Regions from separate parts of the Streptomyces antibioticus genome, predicted to be linked through region 2. Evidence: riboswitches for the same ligand, from Rfam matches in the RefSeq annotation. Region 2 holds a riboswitch; each other region holds the start of a gene.
What was found. Region 2 has a riboswitch for cyclic di-AMP ahead of AFM16_RS18865 (M23 family metallopeptidase). Riboswitches for the same ligand answer to the same signal wherever they lie in the genome.

Region 1: it holds a riboswitch for cyclic di-AMP, as region 2 does, so the genes downstream of both, AFM16_RS16215 (LysM peptidoglycan-binding domain-containing protein) here and AFM16_RS18865 (M23 family metallopeptidase) in region 2, are expected to answer to the same signal.
Region 3: it holds a riboswitch for cyclic di-AMP, as region 2 does, so the genes downstream of both, AFM16_RS23960 (C40 family peptidase) here and AFM16_RS18865 (M23 family metallopeptidase) in region 2, are expected to answer to the same signal.

What each region holds. Positions count from the first base shown of each region.
Region 1 covers NZ_CM007717.1:3,653,062-3,659,381, forward strand. The annotation lists gene eno (phosphopyruvate hydratase) at 1-889, opposite strand, end outside; gene AFM16_RS16215 (LysM peptidoglycan-binding domain-containing protein) at 1,252-1,986, opposite strand; cyclic di-AMP (ydaO/yuaA leader) riboswitch at 1,991-2,159, opposite strand; gene AFM16_RS16220 (LysM peptidoglycan-binding domain-containing protein) at 2,364-3,374, opposite strand; gene AFM16_RS16225 (cytochrome P450 family protein) at 3,583-4,902, opposite strand; gene AFM16_RS16230 (nucleoside triphosphate pyrophosphohydrolase) at 4,899-5,918, opposite strand; gene AFM16_RS16235 (SurA N-terminal domain-containing protein) at 6,014-6,320, opposite strand, start outside.
Region 2 covers NZ_CM007717.1:4,202,927-4,209,246, reverse strand. The annotation lists gene AFM16_RS18900 (glycosyltransferase family 2 protein) at 1-122, shown strand, start outside; gene AFM16_RS18890 (ASCH domain-containing protein) at 218-616, shown strand; gene AFM16_RS18885 (GTP cyclohydrolase II) at 624-1,307, opposite strand; gene AFM16_RS18880 (MarR family winged helix-turn-helix transcriptional regulator) at 1,427-1,951, opposite strand; gene AFM16_RS18875 (dihydrofolate reductase family protein) at 2,035-3,165, shown strand; tRNA gene AFM16_RS18870 (tRNA-Met) at 3,213-3,286, shown strand; cyclic di-AMP (ydaO/yuaA leader) riboswitch at 3,600-3,766, shown strand; gene AFM16_RS18865 (M23 family metallopeptidase) at 3,776-4,831, shown strand; gene AFM16_RS18860 (aldo/keto reductase) at 4,926-5,873, shown strand.
Region 3 covers NZ_CM007717.1:5,248,416-5,254,735, reverse strand. The annotation lists gene AFM16_RS23970 (M23 family metallopeptidase) at 1-964, shown strand, start outside; gene pcrA (DNA helicase PcrA) at 1,025-3,523, opposite strand; cyclic di-AMP (ydaO/yuaA leader) riboswitch at 3,769-3,938, shown strand; gene AFM16_RS23960 (C40 family peptidase) at 3,947-5,131, shown strand; gene AFM16_RS23955 (tellurite resistance/C4-dicarboxylate transporter family protein) at 5,264-6,271, shown strand.

The sequences.
Region 1 (6,320 bases), 550 kb from region 2:
TCCAGCCGGCCCAGTCGTCCTCGAACAGCGGGTCCTCGATGGAGACCAGCGGGTAGGCCGCCACCAGCTCCTCGTAGTACTCGGTCATCTCGGCGGCCGAGCGGGACTTGCCCTCGAACTGGTACGTGCCGTCCTTGTAGAACTCGGACGCGGCGACGTCGAGCGCGAGCGCGATCTGCTCGCCGGGCGCGTAGCCGGCTTCCTTGATGGCCTCGAGGATGAGGTCGAGGGCCTCGCGGTTGGAGCCGAGGTTCGGGGCGAAGCCGCCCTCGTCGCCGAGGCCGGTGGACAGGCCCTTGGCCTTCAGCACCTTCTTGAGGGTGTGGTAGACCTCGGTGCCCCAGCGCAGCGCCTCGGAGAAGGACTCCGCGCCGATCGGGGCGATCATGAACTCCTGGATGTCCACGTTGGAGTCGGCGTGCGAGCCGCCGTTCAGGATGTTCATCATCGGAACGGGCAGCAGGTGCGCGTTCGGGCCGCCCAGGTAGCGGAAGAGCGGGAGGTCGCTGGCCTCGGAGGCGGCGTGGGCGACGGCGAGGGAGACGCCGAGGATCGCGTTGGCGCCGAGGGAGCCCTTGTTGTCGGTGGCGTCCAGGTCGAACATGGCCTGGTCGATCAGGCGCTGCTCGGTGGCGTCGTAGCCGACCAGCTCGGGGCCGATCTGCTCGATGACGGCGAGGACGGCCTTCTCGACACCCTTGCCCTGGTAGCGGTTCGGGTCACCGTCGCGCAGCTCGATGGCCTCGAAGGCGCCGGTGGAGGCGCCGGACGGGACGGCGGCACGACCCGTGCTGCCGTCGTCGAGGCCGACCTCGACCTCGACCGTGGGGTTGCCTCGGGAGTCCAGGATTTCCCGGGCTACGACGACGTCGATGGACGGCACGAGCATCTCCTTCTTGGATGTGACGCTGGGTGTGCGGGGCCGTGTGGGCCTTGCGACTAGAGCCTAACCGCCTTCGGGGCGTCGGCAGCCGACCGACCGTCCCGTGGACAGACAGACCGTCCGGTGGACAGGTAGACCGTACCCATTGTTTCCGCCCGGAACAAAGGGTGGGTGGCGTGGAGGCGAAAATCCGGCGCACGAAAAACCCCGCCCCGGTGCGTACGGGGGAAGACGCACCGGGGCGGGGGCCCGTGAGGACGGGGGGTGACCCTCACGAGGTACTCAGTGTGCGGGGCCCGCTTGTGGGGAAGCTGTGGTCCCGCTGGGGGCCGGGTGTCACCTGGGGGGAGCGACGGCCCGGCCGCGGCTCACTTGAGGTGGAGCTGCTGGCCCGGGTAGATCAGGTCGGCGTCCTGGACGACACCCTTGTTGAGCTGGAACAGCTTCTGCCAGCCGCCCTTGACCTTGTGCTTGGTGGCGATGGTGCTGAGGGTGTCGCCCTTGACGACCTTGTACTCGCCGTCGCCCTTCTTGACCTTCTTGCCGGTCGGGGTGGTGACGGTCTTGGTGCTCTGCTCGCTCTTGCCGACGGCGGGGCGCTCGGCGGAGCGGGAGGCGGCCTGCTGCTCGCCGGCGCGGGAGCCGGTGCTGCCCGCGGTCGGGGCGGCGGACGGGGTCTGGGCCGAGGAGGAGCCGCTGTCGGAGCCGGCCGAGGCGCCGCCGTTGAACGGCGTGTTGGACAGACCGACGCCGCAGGTCGGCCAGGCACCCTTGCCCTGGCCCGCGAGGACCTTCTCGGCGATGGTGATCTGCTGCGTCTTGGAGGCCAGGTCGGCGCGGGAGGCGTAGGCGGTGCCGCCGTACGCGGCCCAGGTGGAGGCGGAGAACTGGAGGCCGCCGTAGTAGCCGTTGCCGGTGTTGATGGACCAGTTGCCGCCCGACTCGCACTGGGCGACCGCGTCCCACTCGGAGGCGGTGGCGGCGGAGGCGTTGCCGGCGGCCATCAGCGGGGCGGCGACGGCGACACCGGTGACGCCGGCGATCATGGCGGCGCGGGTGGTCTTGGACGGACGGCGGTGCTTGCCCTTACCGGAAAACAGCATGGAACGATCCCCTCACCGACGCCTGCGAGGTGAGCTGTCGGGTTCGGGCCGGTTGAGTTGCCCGGCCGCGCACCTCACGGTGCACGGCTTCACCCCGAGCCGGTCACGGCGTCGACCGCCGGTTCCGGCACTTACCTTGGGTCCCCCGCTCCTGCCTGCGGCGCTTGACGCGACGACTGTTCCCGGGGCGCCACTGGCAGGATTCGGCGTTGCGACGACCGGGGCCCGGGTTGCCGAGCGGCTCGACCGTAGACACGGAATTCGCGGAATTCCAAAGACGATCAGGGCTTCTGAGACTCATCCCACACTTTCACCAAACCGGACATTCGGCGCGAAGTGTGACGTGAACTCCCGGTGCCTTTGGGGGTGTTCCGGCCCTATTCGGCGCCGGTGTCCAGCGCCTGACCGGGGACGATGACGCTCGGGTCGGCACCGATGCGCTCCAGGTTCTCCTCGTACAGGGCGCGCCATCCGCCCTCCAGGCCAAGGGAGTCGGTGATGGAGGCGAGGGAGTCGCCGTCCTGGACCGTGTAGACCTCCTCGGCGGCGTGCCGGCCGGCGGAGGCGGGCGCCAGGCCGTCCGACGGGCCCTCCTCGGCGGTGGCGCCGCGGTGACGGCCGCCGGAGCCGAGGGTGCCGGTGTCGACGAGGCTCCAAGAACCCACGTCCTGCACCCACTTGTCCGACTCGCCCGACTCGTCCGCTTCGGGGCTGCCGGAGGGCGTGCCGCCGCCCTTCGCCGCGCCACCCGGTTTCGCGGCACCCTCGGAGGCGGCCGCGTCCTCCTCGTCGGCGGACGAAGCGGACGAAGAGGGGGAAGGGGAAGAAGAGGAGGAAGGGGACGAACTCGCCGAACCCTCGGTGGAGTCGGAGGCGCCGGGCGACGAGGTCGCGCCGGAGCCGGCGGAGCCGCCGGACGCCGAGGAGCCGGACTCCCCCTTGGACAGGTCGGACAAACCAGACGAACCGGATGAACCGTCAGCGATGCCCGTGTCCACGTTCAGCGCGCCGGACTCCTTGGTGAGCCCGGACGTCAGCCCGCAGGTGCCCCAGGCGCCGACCCCCTCGGCCGCGAGCAGCTTCTGCGCGACGGCTATCTGCTGGTTGCGGCTGGCCAGGTCGGGGCTGGCGGCGTAGTCCAGCCCGCCGTAGGTCTCCCACCGCTCCTGGGTGAGGCTGAGGCCGCCGTACTCGCCGGTGCCCTTGTCGGCGCTCCAGGAGCCGCCGGTCTCGCACTGGGCCACCTGGTCCCACACCGTGCCCTCGGCCGCGCTCGCGCCGGTGGCGGCGAGCAGCGGGATCGCGATGGCGGAGCCGGTCACGCCGGCTGCGACAAGGAGCGCCGGAGCCTGGCGAGGACGACGGTGACGACCGGACCCGGAGAGCATGCGGGGGCCTTTCTCTGGACAGCGTTGACCGGCGCGACGACGGTGCGGACACATCCGGAACCGTGGATGCCGCGCTGACGAGTGAACGTATCGGCAGACGATCACTTGTCACAAGTTAATGCCGCGCAGATCACGTGAAGATCACAGACTTGAGAGTCGGTCACCTTTGGTCCGCACGCCCGTCACACTGCCGCTGACGTGCGTTCAGTCACGGAGCGGAGATCACTCCGTCACGCACCGGGGTGAACTCGACGGGCAAGGTGCGCAGTCCGCGCATGATGAGTCCGCCGCGCCATCTCAAGTCGGCCGGGTCCGCGGCGAGCCGGAGATCCGGCAGCCGGGTGAGCAGGGTGGCCAGGGCGGTCTGCCCCTCCAGCCGGGCCAGCGGGGCGCCCAGACAGTAGTGGATGCCGTGGCCGTAACCGAGGTGCTGGTTGTCGCGGCGCGAGAGGTCCAGGGTGTCCGGATCGGCGAACCGGGCCGGGTCGCGGTCGGCGGCGGCCAGGACGACGAGCACGGGGTCCCCGGCCGCGATGTCCTGTCCGCCGAGGGTGAGCGGCTCGGTGGCGAAGCGCCAGGTGGCCAGCTCGACGGGGCCGTCGAAGCGCAGGAGTTCCTCGACGCCGGTCTCCAGCAGGCCGCGGTCCCCGGCGGCCAGGGAGTCCTGGAGGCGGCGGCGCTGCTCGGGGTGGGTGAGCAGGGCGTAGGTGCCGTTGCCGATGAGGTTGACGGTGGTCTCGAAACCGGCGAAGAGCAGGATGAACGCCATCGCCGCGGCCTCGTTCTCCGTGAGGTGCTCGCCGTGGTCGGAGGCGCGGATGAGACCCGAGATGAGGTCCTCGCCGGGTCCCGGTTCGGCGGGCAGGGCCTGCCGCTTGCGGTGGATCAGCTCGGCGAGATAGCCGCGCATCTTCTTCACGGACCGCGCGACCCCGCCCCGGGGCCCTCCGCCGTGCCGGATCATCATGCCCGCCCAGTCCCGGAAGTCGTCCTGGTCCTCGCGCGGGACGCCGAGCAGGTCGCAGATGGCGTAGATGGGGAGCGGGAAGGCGAAGTCGTGGATGAGGTCGGCGCGGCCCTCCTGGGCGAAGCGGTCGATGAGCCGGTCCGTCAGTTCCTGCACCCGGGGCGCGAACTCGGCGACCCGGCGCGGGGTGAACGCCTTGCTGACCAGCCGCCGCAGCCGGGTGTGGTCCGGCGGATCGATGTTCAGCAGATGGGTCATCAGCTCGGCCTTGCGCTCGCCGGGGATGCCGGTCTTCCCCTTGGCGTGCGCCGGTTCGTCGTGGTGCGCCGGGTTCTTGGAGAGCCGCTGGTCGGCGAGGGCCTGCTTGGCCTCCCCGTACCGGGTGACCAGCCATGCCTCCACCCCGCTGGGCAGCCGGGTGCGATGCACGGGCGCGTGCTCCCGCAGCCAGGCGTAGGCGGGGTAGGGGTCGGTGGCGAACTCCCAGGAGAACAGCTCGGGGTGGGGGCCGGGGGCGGCGGCGGGATCGGGTGCGGGAACGGGGGTCGGCTTGGTGCTCACTTCTCGGTTCCCTCGGCTTCCGTCCCTTCTTCCCCTTCTTCCAGCCCTTCGGTCGCCCGGATCGCGTCCCGGTAGGCGCGGGACGCCGCGCGCAGGGCCGCCTCCGGGTCGATGCCCTCGGACTCGGCGCGGGCGGCCAGGGCGAGGAGGTCGTAGCCGAGGCCGCCGGCCGTCGGCAGGGGGACCTCCAGGCCCGCCGAGCGGACGCGCGAGGCCAGTTTGGCGGCGAGGGCCAGCGCCGGCTGGTGGAGGGGGATGCCGTCGGTGACGGACTCACGGCGCTTCTCGGCCGCCTTGGTGCGCAGCCAGTGGTCTCTGACCTCCTCCGGGGTGGTGGCGGTGGCGCTCCCGAAGACATGGGGGTGACGGTGGATGAGCTTGGAGACGATCGTGGCCGCCACGTCGTCGACCGAGAAGGGGGCCTCCGGGTCCTCCTCGGCGATCCGGGCGTGGAAGACGACCTGGAGCAGGACGTCGCCCAGTTCCTCGCGGAGTTCGTCGCGGTCGCCGTCCTCGATCGCCTCGACCAGTTCGTACGACTCCTCGACCGCGTACTTGGCGAGGCCCTGATGGGTCTGGCGGGAGGACCACGGGCACTCGACGCGGATACGGTCCATGACCTGCACCAGGTCGAGGAGGCGGGCGCCGGGGAGGTCGTAGGAGGCGGGGAGCAGCTCCAGTTCGGGCATCGACACCCGGCCGGAGCCGGCCAGCCGGGCCAGACCGTCGGTGAGGGCCGGTTCGCCCTCGCCGGTCGCGACGACCACGACCGTACGGCCGCCGGCGCAGGCGGCGAGCAGGTCCTCGGCGGTCGGGGAGAGCTCCTCGACCGCTATGCCCGCTTCCTTGAGATACGGGAGCTGGGGGTGCGTGCCGTCCGCGCAGAGCACCCGGTCCGCCGAGCGCAGGGCCTGCCAGGCGGGCCAGGAGAGCAGGCCGGGGGCGACGCGGTGGCTCGTGGTGAGCAGGACGACCCGGCCCGTCGCGGAGCCGGTGGGTGCGGTCACATCGTTCACACCTCGAACGTAACCCACGCCCGCCGGCCGCCCCGCGCGTTGTCCACAGACCGGCCGGCCCGGTCATATCGTCGGACTGGACAGCCCGGGGAACGTCAGGCCGTCTGCCCGCTGTCCGTGGCGGTGACCTCCCGGACCCACGGCGTCTTGGCATCGACGCGGCTGACCTTCTTCGGGTCCCAGCTTCCGTAGCGCGGGTTGAGGTCGACGTCGAGTTCCTCGGACGCCTTGGAGAGGTTGTCCCAGAACGCCTGCTGACCCGTGTCCGTGCCGAGCTTGGAGGCAAGCTTCTGCGCCTCCAACTGGAGCCGCAGATTGTCGTCGAGGCGCTGCGGCGGGATGCCGTACTGCTGGAGCCACGCCGTCTCCAGGCCCTTCGCGCCGCCCGCCTGCTGCTCCAGG
Region 2 (6,320 bases):
TCTACCCCCTGGCCTACTGGACCATCAACGCCCTGGCCGCGATCACCGCCCAGACGAGCGGGCTGCTGCGGGGCCCGCGGAAGAAGCGTGTGGTGTGGGATCTGCCGCGCAGTTCGGCCTGAACCCCGGCGGCCACGGGGCGGCGCCTGTGACCACCCGTCACCTAGGCTGGGGTCTTTGTTCCCATAACCCGAACATCCCGGTGAGGTGAGACCCGATGTGGCCCCGAGTCGACGGTATGCGTGCGCTGGAGCTGGGCAGCCCGGGCGAGATGCGCGGCCGGCTGAACGCGTTGGTCCTGTCCGGCCGTAAGCGCGCCACCACCGGGCGGCTCGCGGAGTACGCGGAGGAGGGCGAGGAGCTGGAGCACGTCGGTGAGCGCCTCGCGCTCCTGGACACCGAGGGGCGTTCCGTCGCCACCGTCGAGATCACCGGGGTGGAGCGGACCACCTTCGGCGAGGTGACGTGGGAGCACGCGGCGGCCGAGGGGGAGGGGGACGCGGACCTCGCGGAGTGGCGGGCGGGGCACAGCCGGTTCTGGGCCGCCGCGGGCACACCGGTCGAGGACGGCACCCCGCTGGTCTGCCTGACGTTCCGGCTGGTGCCGGGGAACTGAGGGAGGTTCAGCCCGCCGTCAGGTCGGTGAGTTCCGGCAGGGGCAGGGTGTGCTGGGTCTGGAGGACCTTCGCGCGGAGGTAGCGGACGTTGTGCGGGGTGGTGAAGACGCCGGTCGGGACGCGCTCGTGGACCGTGATGCCGAGGTCGCGCAACTGGCCCGCCTTGTCGGGGTTGTTCGACAGCAGGTCCAGGCGGGTGATGCCGAGGGCGCGGAGCATCTGGGCGGCGGCCGTGTAGTCGCGGTCGTCCTCGGGGAGGCCGAGGGCGGCGTTCGCCTCGTAGGTGTCGAGGCCCTGGTCCTGGAGGGCGTACGCGTCGAGCTTGTTGTAGAGGCCGATGCCGCGGCCCTCCTGGCGGAGGTAGAGCAGGACGCCGCCGGTACGGGCGATGCGCTCGACGGCCTCGCGGAGCTGGGGTCCGCAGTCGCAGCGGGCGGAACCGAAGACGTCACCGGTCAGGCACTCGGAGTGCAGCCGGACCAGCGGGACCCCGCCGCCCGCGCCGACCTCGCCGCCCGCGCCGAGGTCTGGCTCGCCGAGGTCCGGCTCGCCGAGGACCACGGCGATGTGTTCCCGGCCGTCGGCCAGACCGTGGAAGGTGACCAGTTCGGCGTCGACGGAGTAGCCGTCCGGGAAGCGGAGCGGTACCCGGACGCGGGCGCGCTGGGTGGCGGCGGGGGTGTCGGGCATGCGGGTCTCCCGGGTCCGGTGGGCCATCGAGGCGGCGTACTGCTTCAGATTTGAAGCAGATCGACGAAACGCGACCCTACCCCATGCTTTAAAGTTGAAGCAACCAGTTCCGGGGCGCCTCAGGCGGTGCCCGAGCAGGGCGACGAGCGTCTGCGCCAGGGCAGTTCCTCCGGCGGCCCGGCGTCCCCGTCGCTCTCCTGGAGCCCGCGCGCGACCTGCGTGAAGATCTCCTCCAGTTGTCCCACCTGCTCCGGGGTGAGCCGGTCGAAGAGGGTGGCCCGGACCGTCTCGACATGGCCGGGCGCCGCGTTCTCCAGGACCGTCATGCCCTCGTCCGTCAGGACGGCGACGCTGCCGCGCTTGTCCCAGGGGCAGTCCTCGCGCCGCACCAGCCCGTCCTTCTCCAGCCGGGTCACCGCGTACGTCAGCCTGCTGCGGGTGATCTTCAGCCGCTCGGCGAGATCGGTCATCCGCAGCCGCCGCTCCGCCGTCTCGGACAGGTGCGCCAGGATGGAGTAGTACAGGTGGGGCATGCCGGCCTCCTGCTGGAGCTGCCGGTCGATCGCGTCCTCCAGGAGGAGATAGCCGGCCATGTACGCGCGCCAGGCGCGCTGCTCCTCGGGCGTGAGCCAGCGGGTCGTCATGCCCCCAGTGTAGGTTTGTTTCAAACTTGAACCAAGATCCCCCGGCCCCGCACCTTCCGTCGTCTCCCAGGAGAACCGCGCCGATGCCGTACCCGTACGTCCTGCTGTCCGCCGCCGTCTCCCTCGACGGCTTCCTGGACGACACCACCTCCGAGCGCCTGCTCCTGTCCAGCCCCGCCGACTTCGACCGGGTCGACGCCGTACGGGCCTCGGTCGACGCGATCCTGATCGGCGCCGGCACCATCCGCGCCGACAACCCCCGGCTGCTGGTGAACTCCCCCGACCGCCGCGCCGCCCGGCTCGCGGAGGGCCGGCCGGAGTACCCCCTCAAGGTCACCGTCAGCGGCTCCGGCGAGCTGGACCCGGAGGCCCGCTTCTGGCACAGCGGCGGCGAGAAAGTCGTCTATACGACGGAGAAGGGCGCGGCACGGGCCCGCGCGCTCGGCATCGCGGCGGACGTCGTCCCCCTCGGCGCCGAGCTGGACTGGCGGCGCCTCCTCACCCATCTGCACGACGAGCGCGGGGTGCGCCGGCTGATGGTCGAGGGCGGTGGCACCGTCCACAGCCAGCTCCTCCAGCAGGGCCTCGCCGACGAACTCCAGCTCGTCCTCGCCCCCCTCTTCGTGGGCGACCCGGACGCGCCCCGGCTCTTCGGCCCCGGCGCCTACCAGGGCGGACGCCTCCGGCTGACCGAGACGCGGCGGATCGAGGACGTCGTCCTCATGCGCTACGAGCCCACCGCCCCCGGCACCGGTGACCTCCCCGCCGCGGCCGACCGGCACTGGCTCGCCCTCGCCTGCGAGCTGGCCACGCAGTGCCCGCCGTCGGACACGGCGTTCAGCGTGGGCGCGGTGGTCGTGGCCGCCGACGGGACCGAGCTGGCCCGCGGCCACTCCCGCGAGGGCGACGACCTCCAGGCGCACGCCGAGGAGGCGGCCCTCGCCAAGCTCGACCCCGCCGACCCGCGGCTGGCCGGCGCCACCGTCTACAGCAGCCTCGAACCCTGCGCCGTCCGCGCCTCCCGGCCCACGCCGTGCGCCCGGCTCGTCCTGGACGCGGGGGTGCGCCGGGTCGTCACGGCCTGGCGGGAGCCGGACACCTTCGTGAAGAACGCGGACGGCAGCGGCCTGCTGGCGGCCCACGGCGTCGACGTCGTCGTCCTCCCGGAGTACGCGGAACGGGCCCAGAAGCCCAACCGGCACCTGCCCGGATAACCGATGTGCTTTCCACCCCCGGGATGGCGTAGAGTGGTGTTCATCGACGCGGGGTGGAGCAGCTCGGTAGCTCGCTGGGCTCATAACCCAGAGGTCGCAGGTTCAAATCCTGTCCCCGCTACTGAAGGCCGAGGGCCGGAATCCGAGAGGGTTCCGGCCCTCGGTGCGTTCCGCGTCCATGTGCGGCTACCACCGGTGACCGGCCGTGCGCTCTGCGCATAACAAGTGAGTCACCATCAAAACGGGGATGACTACTGAACGGTTCCCGGGGTAGGGGCGGCGCCGGTCAACTCGCCCGTTTTTCATCGTTCATGGCCTGAAAGTCCAGGCCAGAAATGTTGTTGATCAAGGGGAACAGCTTGGAATAGCGCCCCCGGGTCTATTAACGTTCGATAACGCAGCGCGGTCGTCCCAGCCGTCACAAGCGACGGCTCCGTGCGCACGCGCCGAATCCCGCAAGGGAACCGGGGAACCACCACCTTGGGGTGAATCGCACGGCAGCCGCCCGTGAACTCGCAGAGTCACGAACGGTATACGCGCGTAGGAGACCTTCCCGCTCCGAACCCGTCAGCTAACCCGGTAGGCGGCGGAAGGAAAGGAGTGCGCCCGCGTGGTGTCCAACCGGCCTGCCCCCGAAGCCCCGTTCGTGCCGAGTCAGCGGTCCGCCGACACCTTCGTCTACGGCGGCGCGCGCACCGACGACGAGGGCCCCTGGGAGGAGTGGAACCCCACCGCGGAGTCCGTCCGCCCGGTCCGGGGCAAGCACCGGGTCGCCAAGCAGCGCGGCGGCGGAGGAGGGTTCGCCCGTAGCTCCACCGTGCTCGGCGTCGGCGTCATCGCCGCCGTCAGCGCCGGCGGGATGGCCAGCGCCAACACAGGCAAGGCCCCGGTCTCCATCTCCATGCCGGACCTGCCGAACGTCGGCTCGCTGATATCCGACGACGAGCCCGCCGAGGACACCGCCCCCACGCTCAGCAGCTTCGGCAGCGTGACCACCCCGCAGGCCGACGACACCGCCCCGCAGAGCGCCGCCGACGCCGGCGAGGCCCTGCGCAGCCGGATCATGGCCCAGGTCGAGTCGCAGCAGACGCAGGTCGAGACGCAGGCCCAGCTCGCCGCCGCGGAAGCCGCGGCCAAGGCCGAGGCCGACGCCGTCGCCAAGGCCGAGAAGGAGGCGGAGACCAAGGCCACCGCCGCCAAGGAGAAGGCCGAGGCGGAGGCCAAGGAGAAGGCCGAGGCCGCGCGCCTCGCCGAGCTGGCCACGCAGTACGCGCTGCCGACCTCCTCGTACACGATCACCTCGACCTTCGGTGAGGCCGGCGCCTACTGGTCCTCCGGCTACCACACCGGCCTGGACTTCGCCGCCCCCACGGGCACGCTGATCAAGGCCGTGCACAGCGGCACGATCACGTCGGCGGGCTGGGACGGCTCGTACGGCTACAAGACCGTGCTCACCCTCGACGACGGCACCGAGATCTGGTACGCCCACCAGTCGTCGATCAGCGTCAGCGTCGGCCAGAAGGTCGCGACCGGCGATGTCATCGGCCGCGTCGGCGCCACCGGCAACGTCACCGGCGCCCACCTCCACCTGGAGGTCCACCCGGGCGGCAGTGCGTCGGGCATCGACCCGGGGGCCTGGCTGCGGAGCAAGGGCCTCAACCCCTGAGGTTTCCCGGCTCGGACTGATCCGCCCGCCGCTTCACACGCTGTTCGCACGGCGGGCGGAATCGTCCCGGCACCGGTGACCGTTGGGAAGAGGCATGACTGCTCTTCGCAAGCTCGGCACCTCCGACCTCCAGGTCTTCCCGCTCGCCCTCGGCGGCAACGTCTTCGGCTGGACCGCCGACGAGACCGCCTCCTTCGCCGTCCTCGACGCCTACACCGCCGCCGGCGGCAACTTCCTCGACACCGCCGACTCCTACTCGGCGTGGATCGAGGGCAACAGCGGCGGCGAGTCCGAGACCCTGATCGGCCGCTGGATCGCCGCCCGCGGCAACCGCGACGACCTGGTGATCGCCACCAAGGTCAGCCAGCACCCGGACTTCCCCGGCCTGACCGCCGCCAACATCAAGGCCGCCGCCGACGCCTCCCTGCGCCGCCTCGGCACCGACCACATCGACCTGTACTACACCCACTTCGACAAGCCCGAGGTGCCGGTCGAGGAGATCGTCGGCGCGCTCGACGACCTGGTGCGGGCGGGCAAGGTGCGGTACACGGCCGCCTCCAACATCTCGCCCGAACGCCTCCGGGCGTCCCTGGAGTTCGCCGACCGCGAGGGCCTCGCCCGGTACGTGGCGCTCCAGCCCCACTACAACCTGGTCTCCCGCGACACCTACGAGGGCGCCCTCCAGGACCTCGCCGAGCGCTCGGGGCTCGCCGCCCTCCCCTACTCCGGGCTCGCCTCCGGCTTCCTCACCGGCAAGTACCGGCCGGGCGGTGCGACGGTGGACAGCGCGCGGGCGGGGAGGGCCGCCGGGCACCTGGAGACGGAGCGGGGCCGCCGGGTCCTTCTCGTGCTGGACGAGATCGCCCGCGAGCGCGGCGCCGAGGTCGCCACGGTCGCCCTGTCCTGGCTCGCCGCCCGCCCGACGGTCACCGCCCCCATCGCCTCGGCCCGCACCCCGGAACAACTCCCCGCCCTGCTGGCGGTGGCGGATCTGAAGCTGACGGAGGGGGAAGTGGGACGGCTCACGGCGGCGTCGGACTGAGCGGCGGCGGCGTGCTGGGCGCCGTCGGGCTGAGCGGCGGGGGCGGCGAGGGTGTCGTGCCGGGCGCCGCCGGCGCGGGACGGTCGGAGGTGGTGCTGGCGCGGGCGGACGGTCGTGGGCGGCGCCGGGCTGTTCGGGTCGGGGCGAGCCGCCTATCGGGTCGGGGGCGCGCCGCCTGCGCCGTCATGCGCGACGGCGTACCGCCCCGAGCCCCCGGGGGGACGGGGTGCTTGAGCGGTTCGTCTGAGCCCTGGGGCACGTGGCGGCCTGTGCGGTCTGGCCGGGCCTGGGGCGCGTGGTGTCCGAGTGGTCCGCCGGCGCCGGTGCGTCTGCGGTCCTCCGGTTCTGCGGGGCTGGACCTTTCGCGTCCGGCCTGTCCGGCGGCCTGTGCGGTCTGGCCGGGCCTGGGGCGCGTGGTGTCCGAGCGATCCGCCGGAGCCGATGCGC
Region 3 (6,320 bases), 1.0 Mb from region 2:
CGCGGCCGCCGACGCGTACGAGCAGCCGGCCGAGGTCCCCTTCGACCAGCAGGCCACCGCCACCTTCGACCAGGTCGACCAGGTCGGCCATGCCGAACCCGCCGACGGCGACGACGAGTCGACGGCCACCGGCGAGCTGCCCGCCGTCTCCGAGCGGCCCCTGCTCGACGACCAGGAGGAGCCGGTCTTCGTGCCCTCCTCCCGGGTCGCCGCCCGCGGCGCGAGCCGTTCCCGTCGCAGGCCGCCCGCGAAGCGCTCCGCGCTGCTGACCGTCGCCGTCCCCTCGGCCTGTGTGATGGGCGTCGCCGGCATCGCCGCCGCCTCGGTCGCACCGCTCGGCGGCAGCGACGACAAGGACACCACGGCGTCCGCCGCCGACGCGCAGCCCGTGAAGCCGTCCGCCGCCAACAACAAGCTCGACGCCCAGCTCGAGACGCTGAGCGCCGAGGCCGACGACTTCGGCGACCGGGTCAGCCGCACGCAGGAGCGCATCGACCTCAAGGCGCAGCAGGAGGCCGAGAAGAAGAAGGCCGCCGCCGAGGCCGCCCGCAAGGAGCGGCTGCGCCCCAAGTACGCCCTGCCGGTCGCCCAGCGCGGACTGAGCGCCTACTACGGCCAGGCGGGCATCAACTGGATGTCCCAGCACACCGGCATCGACTTCCCCGTGGCCTACGGCACTTCGGTGGTGGCGGCGACCGACGGCACCGTCCGCACCCAGTGGAACAGCGCCTACGGCAACATGCTGATCGTCACGGCGAAGGACGGCACGGAGACCTGGTACTGCCACCTCTCCAGCTACCGCGTCGCCTCCGGTACGACGGTCAAGGCCGGCGATCCGGTCGCGTACTCCGGCAACTCCGGCAACTCCACCGGCCCGCACCTGCACTTCGAGGTCCGGCCGGCCGGCGGTTCGGCCATAGACCCGCTGTCGTGGCTGCGCAGCCACGGACTCGACCCGACGTAGGACTTCGACGCTTCGGTCCGGCCCCCGCTCCTTGTGGAGAGGGGGCCGTTCGCGTCGTCGTTACAGCTTCTCCACCGGCGCGTACCGCAGCAGCAGCCGCTTCGGCTTGGTGTCGCCGAAGTCGATCGTGGCCTCGGCGTTGGCGCCCGTGCCCTTCACCCCGACGACCGTGCCCAGTCCGAACTGGTCGTGGGTGACCCGGTCGCCGACGGCCAGCGCGACCACCGGCTTCTCCGCCGCGCCCCGGCGGGTCGCGAATCCGGACGCGCCGGAGGCCGAGGAGCGCGAGCGGGACGAGGACAGCGAGGCCGCGACCCCGGACACCGGCCCGGAGGACACCGGCGCGGCCGCGCCCGTCCGCTTCCAGTCCACGTGCGTCCCCGGGATCTCCTCCAGGAACCGGGAGGGCGGGTTGTACGACGGCTGGCCCCAGGCGCTGCGCAGGGCGGAGCGGGTGAGGTAGAGCCGCTCCCGCGCGCGGGTGATGCCGACGTAGGCCAGCCGGCGCTCCTCCTCCAGCTCCTTGGTCTGGCCGAGGGCGCGCATGTGCGGGAAGACGCCGTCCTCCATGCCGGTGAGGAAGACGACCGGGAACTCCAGGCCCTTGGCGGTGTGCAGGGTCATCAGGGTGATGACGCCCGAGCCGTCCTCGTCCTCGTCGGGGATCTGGTCGGAGTCGGCGACCAGCGCGACCCGCTCCAGGAAGGCGGCGAGCCCACCGGTCGCCGCGCCCCCTTCGGCCTCGGCGGTCTCCTGCTCGAACTCCAGGGCCACGGCAGCGAGTTCCTGGAGGTTCTCGATGCGGGTCTCGTCCTGCGGGTCGGTGGACGCCTGCAACTCGGCGAGATAGCCGGTGCGTTCGAGCACGGCCTCCAGGACGGTGGCGGGGCCGGCGCCGGACTCGACGATCGTGCGCAGCTCGTCCATCAGGACGTTGAACCGCTTCACGGCGTTGGTGGAGCGCGCGGCCATGCCGTACGCCTCGTCGACGCGCTTGAGCGCCTGCGGGAAGCTGATCTTCTCCCGCTGGGAGAGCGCGTCGATCATCGCCTCGGCGCGCTCGCCGATGCCGCGCTTGGGCACGTTGAGGATGCGGCGCAGCGGGACGGAGTCCTCCGGGTTGGCCAGGACCCGCAGATAGGCCAGGACGTCCCGGACCTCCTTGCGCTCGTAGAAGCGGACTCCGCCGACGACCTTGTAGGGCAGGCCGACGCGGATGAAGACCTCTTCGAAGACACGGGACTGGGCGTTGGTGCGGTAGAAGACCGCGACGTCACCGGCCTTGGCGTCGCCCGCGTCCGTGAGGCGGTCTATCTCGTCGGCGACGAACTGCGCCTCGTCGTGCTCGGTGTCGGCGACATAGCCGGTGATGCGCGCGCCCGCGCCCGCGTTGGTCCACAGGTTCTTGGGGCGGCGGGACTCGTTGCGCTCGATGACCGCGTTGGCGGCGGACAGGATGGTCTGCGTGGAGCGGTAGTTCTGCTCCAGCAGGATCGTCGTCGCGTCCGGGTAGTCCTCCTCGAACTGGAGGATGTTGCGGATCGTCGCGCCCCGGAAGGCGTAGATCGACTGGTCGGCGTCGCCCACGACGCACAGCTCGGCCGGCGGTACGTCGAACTCGTTCGGGGGGACGTCGACCGGGTGCTCGGAGGTGCCGACCAGCTCCCTGACCAGGGCGTACTGGGCGTGGTTGGTGTCCTGGTACTCGTCGACCAGGACGTGCCGGAAGCGGCGGCGGTAGTGCTCGGCGACATCGGGGAAGGCGCGCAGCAGATTGACCGTCGTCATGATCAGGTCGTCGAAGTCGAGGGCGTTCGCCTCGCGCAGCCGCGACTGGTACATGGCGTACGCCTGGGCGAGGGTCTTCTCGAAGCCGTCACCTGCCTGGGCCGCGAAGTCCTCCTCGTCGATCAGCTCGTTCTTCAGGTTGCTGATCTTGGCGCTGAAGGACTTCGGCGGGTAGCGCTTGGGGTCGAGGTCCAGATCGCGGCAGACGAGCGCCATCAGACGCTTGGAGTCGGCGGCGTCGTAGATCGAGAAGGAGGAGGTGAAGCCGAGCTTCTTCGACTCGCGGCGCAGGATCCGCACGCACGCGCTGTGGAACGTCATCACCCACATGGCGTTCGCGCGCGGGCCGACGAGCTGCTCGACGCGCTCCTTCATCTCGCCCGCGGCCTTGTTGGTGAAGGTGATCGCGAGGATCTGGCCCGGGTGGACCTGGCGCTCGGCGAGCAGGTGGGCGATGCGGTGGGTGAGCACGCGCGTCTTGCCGGAGCCGGCGCCGGCCACGATGAGCAGCGGGGTGCCGGCGTGCACGACGGCCGCGCGCTGGTTGTCGTTCAGCCCGTCCAGGAGGGCCGCCGCGTCCAGCACCGGGCGCGGGGCGCCGTCGCGGTAGTGGGCGTCCCGGTCCGGGGGCGTGTCGAACTTCCCGCCGAACAGATCGTCCGGAAGCTGCTCCGGAGAGTGATCGTCCTCGGGCGGCGGCGGGGGCTCCTCCTCATGGGCGCGGGGGCCCTGGAGGTCCGCCAGGAAGCTGTCGTCAAAGAGGCTGCTCATCGCTCTCCGAGTCTAGGGGGCGCCACTGACAACCGGTCCCGGTCCCCGAAACATCCCGCCACTCACCTTCCGGCGCGGCCTTATCACAACCCGTGATCGAACGAGGACCCTTTCCCTCAGGTCACGAAAATGTATCGGACATATCACCCATCAACCTTCACAAGGGCCTCACACGTTGGCTACCGTGCCGAACAGGCCGTACGACCTCCACCGGCGAACCTCGCCGGGCCGCGCGGCCTCCGCCGAGTCCGGCCACGCCCCCTTCCGTGCGGCGCCCGGAGCCGGGGACCCACCGAAACTCCGGGGTGAATCGGCCCGACTCCCCGTCCCGCGCGGGGACAGGCCGTAGGGCAACCCTTCCGAACCACCCGCCCGAACCCGACAGCTAACCCGGTAGGCGGACGATGGAAGGAGTCGCCTCCTTTGGCGTCGCAGCACCGCAAGCCACGGCGTGCCTCCGGTCCGCGCGTGGCGGGCATCCGCACACCCGCCCTCGCCACCGCCGCCCTCACGTCCGTGGCCCTGTTCTCCCAGTCGGCCGACGCCGCCCCCTCCTCGGACGACGGCACACCGAGCCTGGAGGAGGTCGAGAAGAAGGTCGGCGACCTCTACCGCCAGGCCGAGTCGGCGACCGAGAAGTACAACGCCGCCAAGGAGAGGACGACCACCCAGCGCAAGCGCGTCGCCGGTCTCCTCGACGACGTCGCCCGACGCACCCAGAACCTCAACGAGGCGCGCGAGGAGCTGGGTTCCTTCGCCGCCGCCCAGTACCGCACCGGAGCCGCCGCGCCGGACACGGCGGCCTTCCTGCTCGCCGACACCCCGCAGGACTACGTCGACCAGGCCCAGCTCATGGGGCGCCTGACCGAACGTCAGAAGGGCATGGTCGACGACTACGTTACCGAGCAGTCGACGACGATGCGGAAGCGCCGGGAGGCCGGTGAGAGTCTCGCCGCGCTCACCGACACCCAGCGCGAGCTGAAGACCGCCAAGGCGACGGTCCAGAAGAAGCTCGCCACCGCGCGCGAGCTGCTGTCCCGGCTGACCGCCCAGGAGCAGGCGCGACTGGCGGCGATCGAGCGGCAGCGCCAGGAGGAGGCCGCGCGCAAGGCGGCGGAACTGGCGCAGCGACAGGCGGCCGCCGCGCCGGCCACGGACACGGGCACGTCGTCCCCGTCCCCGTCCCCGTCTCCCTCCCCCTCGCCCTCGCCCTCGCCCTCGCCTTCGCCGTCCCAGAGCGGCGTGGTCTCCACCAAGGCCGAGAAGACACTCGCCTTCGCCCGCGCGCAGATCGGCAAGCCGTACGTCTGGGGCGCGACCGGCCCCGGCTCCTACGACTGCTCCGGCCTCACCCAGGCCGCCTGGAAGGCCGCAGGCGTCGCCCTGCCGCGCACCACCTACGACCAGGTGACCTTCGGCACCACCGTCTCCCTCACCGACGCCCGCCCCGGTGACCTGGTGTTCTTCTACGAGGGCGTCAGCCACGTCGGCATCTACACAGGCAACGGCATGATGATCCACGCCCCGAAGCCGGGCACGTACGTGCGCGAGGAGTCGGTCTACTACGACGGCGAGTCGGCGATCCACAGCGTGGTCCGGCCGGCCTGACGCACGCACACGCGCGTGGACCGCTTTCCGGTGGTACGCGTTTTCGGCGGTACGCGCGCGTATGCCGGTTTTTCGCCGCCCCCGCGCGCGTGCCCCCGCTGAAGGCGCCGCGCACTCCCTAGCATCGGCTCCATGCCCGGCTCCCCCTCCTCCGCGCCCTCCTCCGGTCCCGCCGGTCCCGCCCTTCGTGCCTGGTGGGCGGAGCGTCCCCCGGCGGCCGGGGCCGCCGTGATGGCGACCGGCATCCTGTCGATCGCCCTGCACCTGGCCGGCCACGAGGGCCTGTCGCGCGTGATGCTGGCGCTGGCCGGTATCGGCTGGGTGGGGCTGGCCGCGGACTTCGTCCTCCGGCTGGTGCGGGAGCGCGAGCGCTGGCTGACGGAGGCGTCGACGCCGGGCGGGCTGACCGCCGTGGCCGCCACGACCGTCCTCGGGACCCGGCTGTCGACCCTGGGCTGGCCGGTCCCGGCCGAGGCGCTGCTGGCGGTCGCGGCGGTCCTGTGGCCCGTGCTGCTGCTGCGCGTCATGCGGCACTGGACGCGGCGGATGCCCGGGGCGGTCTTCCTGTGCTGTGTGGCCACCGAGGGGCTCGCGGTGCTGGCGGCGACCCTGGCCGCGGAGGAGCTGACGGAGTGGCTGGCGCACGCCGCGCTGGTGCTGTTCTGGCTGGGGCTGGTGCTCTATGTGCTGATGCTGGCGCGGTTCGACCCGCGGCAGGTGACCGAGGGCGCCGGGGACCAGTGGGTGGCGGGCGGGGCGCTCGCCATCTCGGCGCTCGCCGGCACGAAGCTCATCGCGGCCGACAGCGCGGAGATGTACCTGTGGAACGTCGACGACGAGCACGTCCTGCGCACGGTGACCATCGCCCTGCTGGTCCTCGCGCTGGGCTGGTACGCCGTCCTGCTCGTCGCCGAGATCGTCCGGCCGCGTCCGCGCTTCGACGTGCGCCGCTGGGCGACCGTCTTCCCGATGGGGATGACGGCGGCGGCATTGCTGTCCGCCGTCCCCGCCCTTGGCATCGACTGGCCGCAGCGGCTCGGGGAGGTACTGCTGTGGGTCGCGGTGGCGGTGTGGCTGGCGGTCGCGGTGGCGGCGGCCGTGGCGGCCCGCGCGACGATCGGCGCCGCGAGGCCGCGCTGAAACACGCACCCGCACACGCATATATGCGCTTCCATAGCAGCCCGCCGCT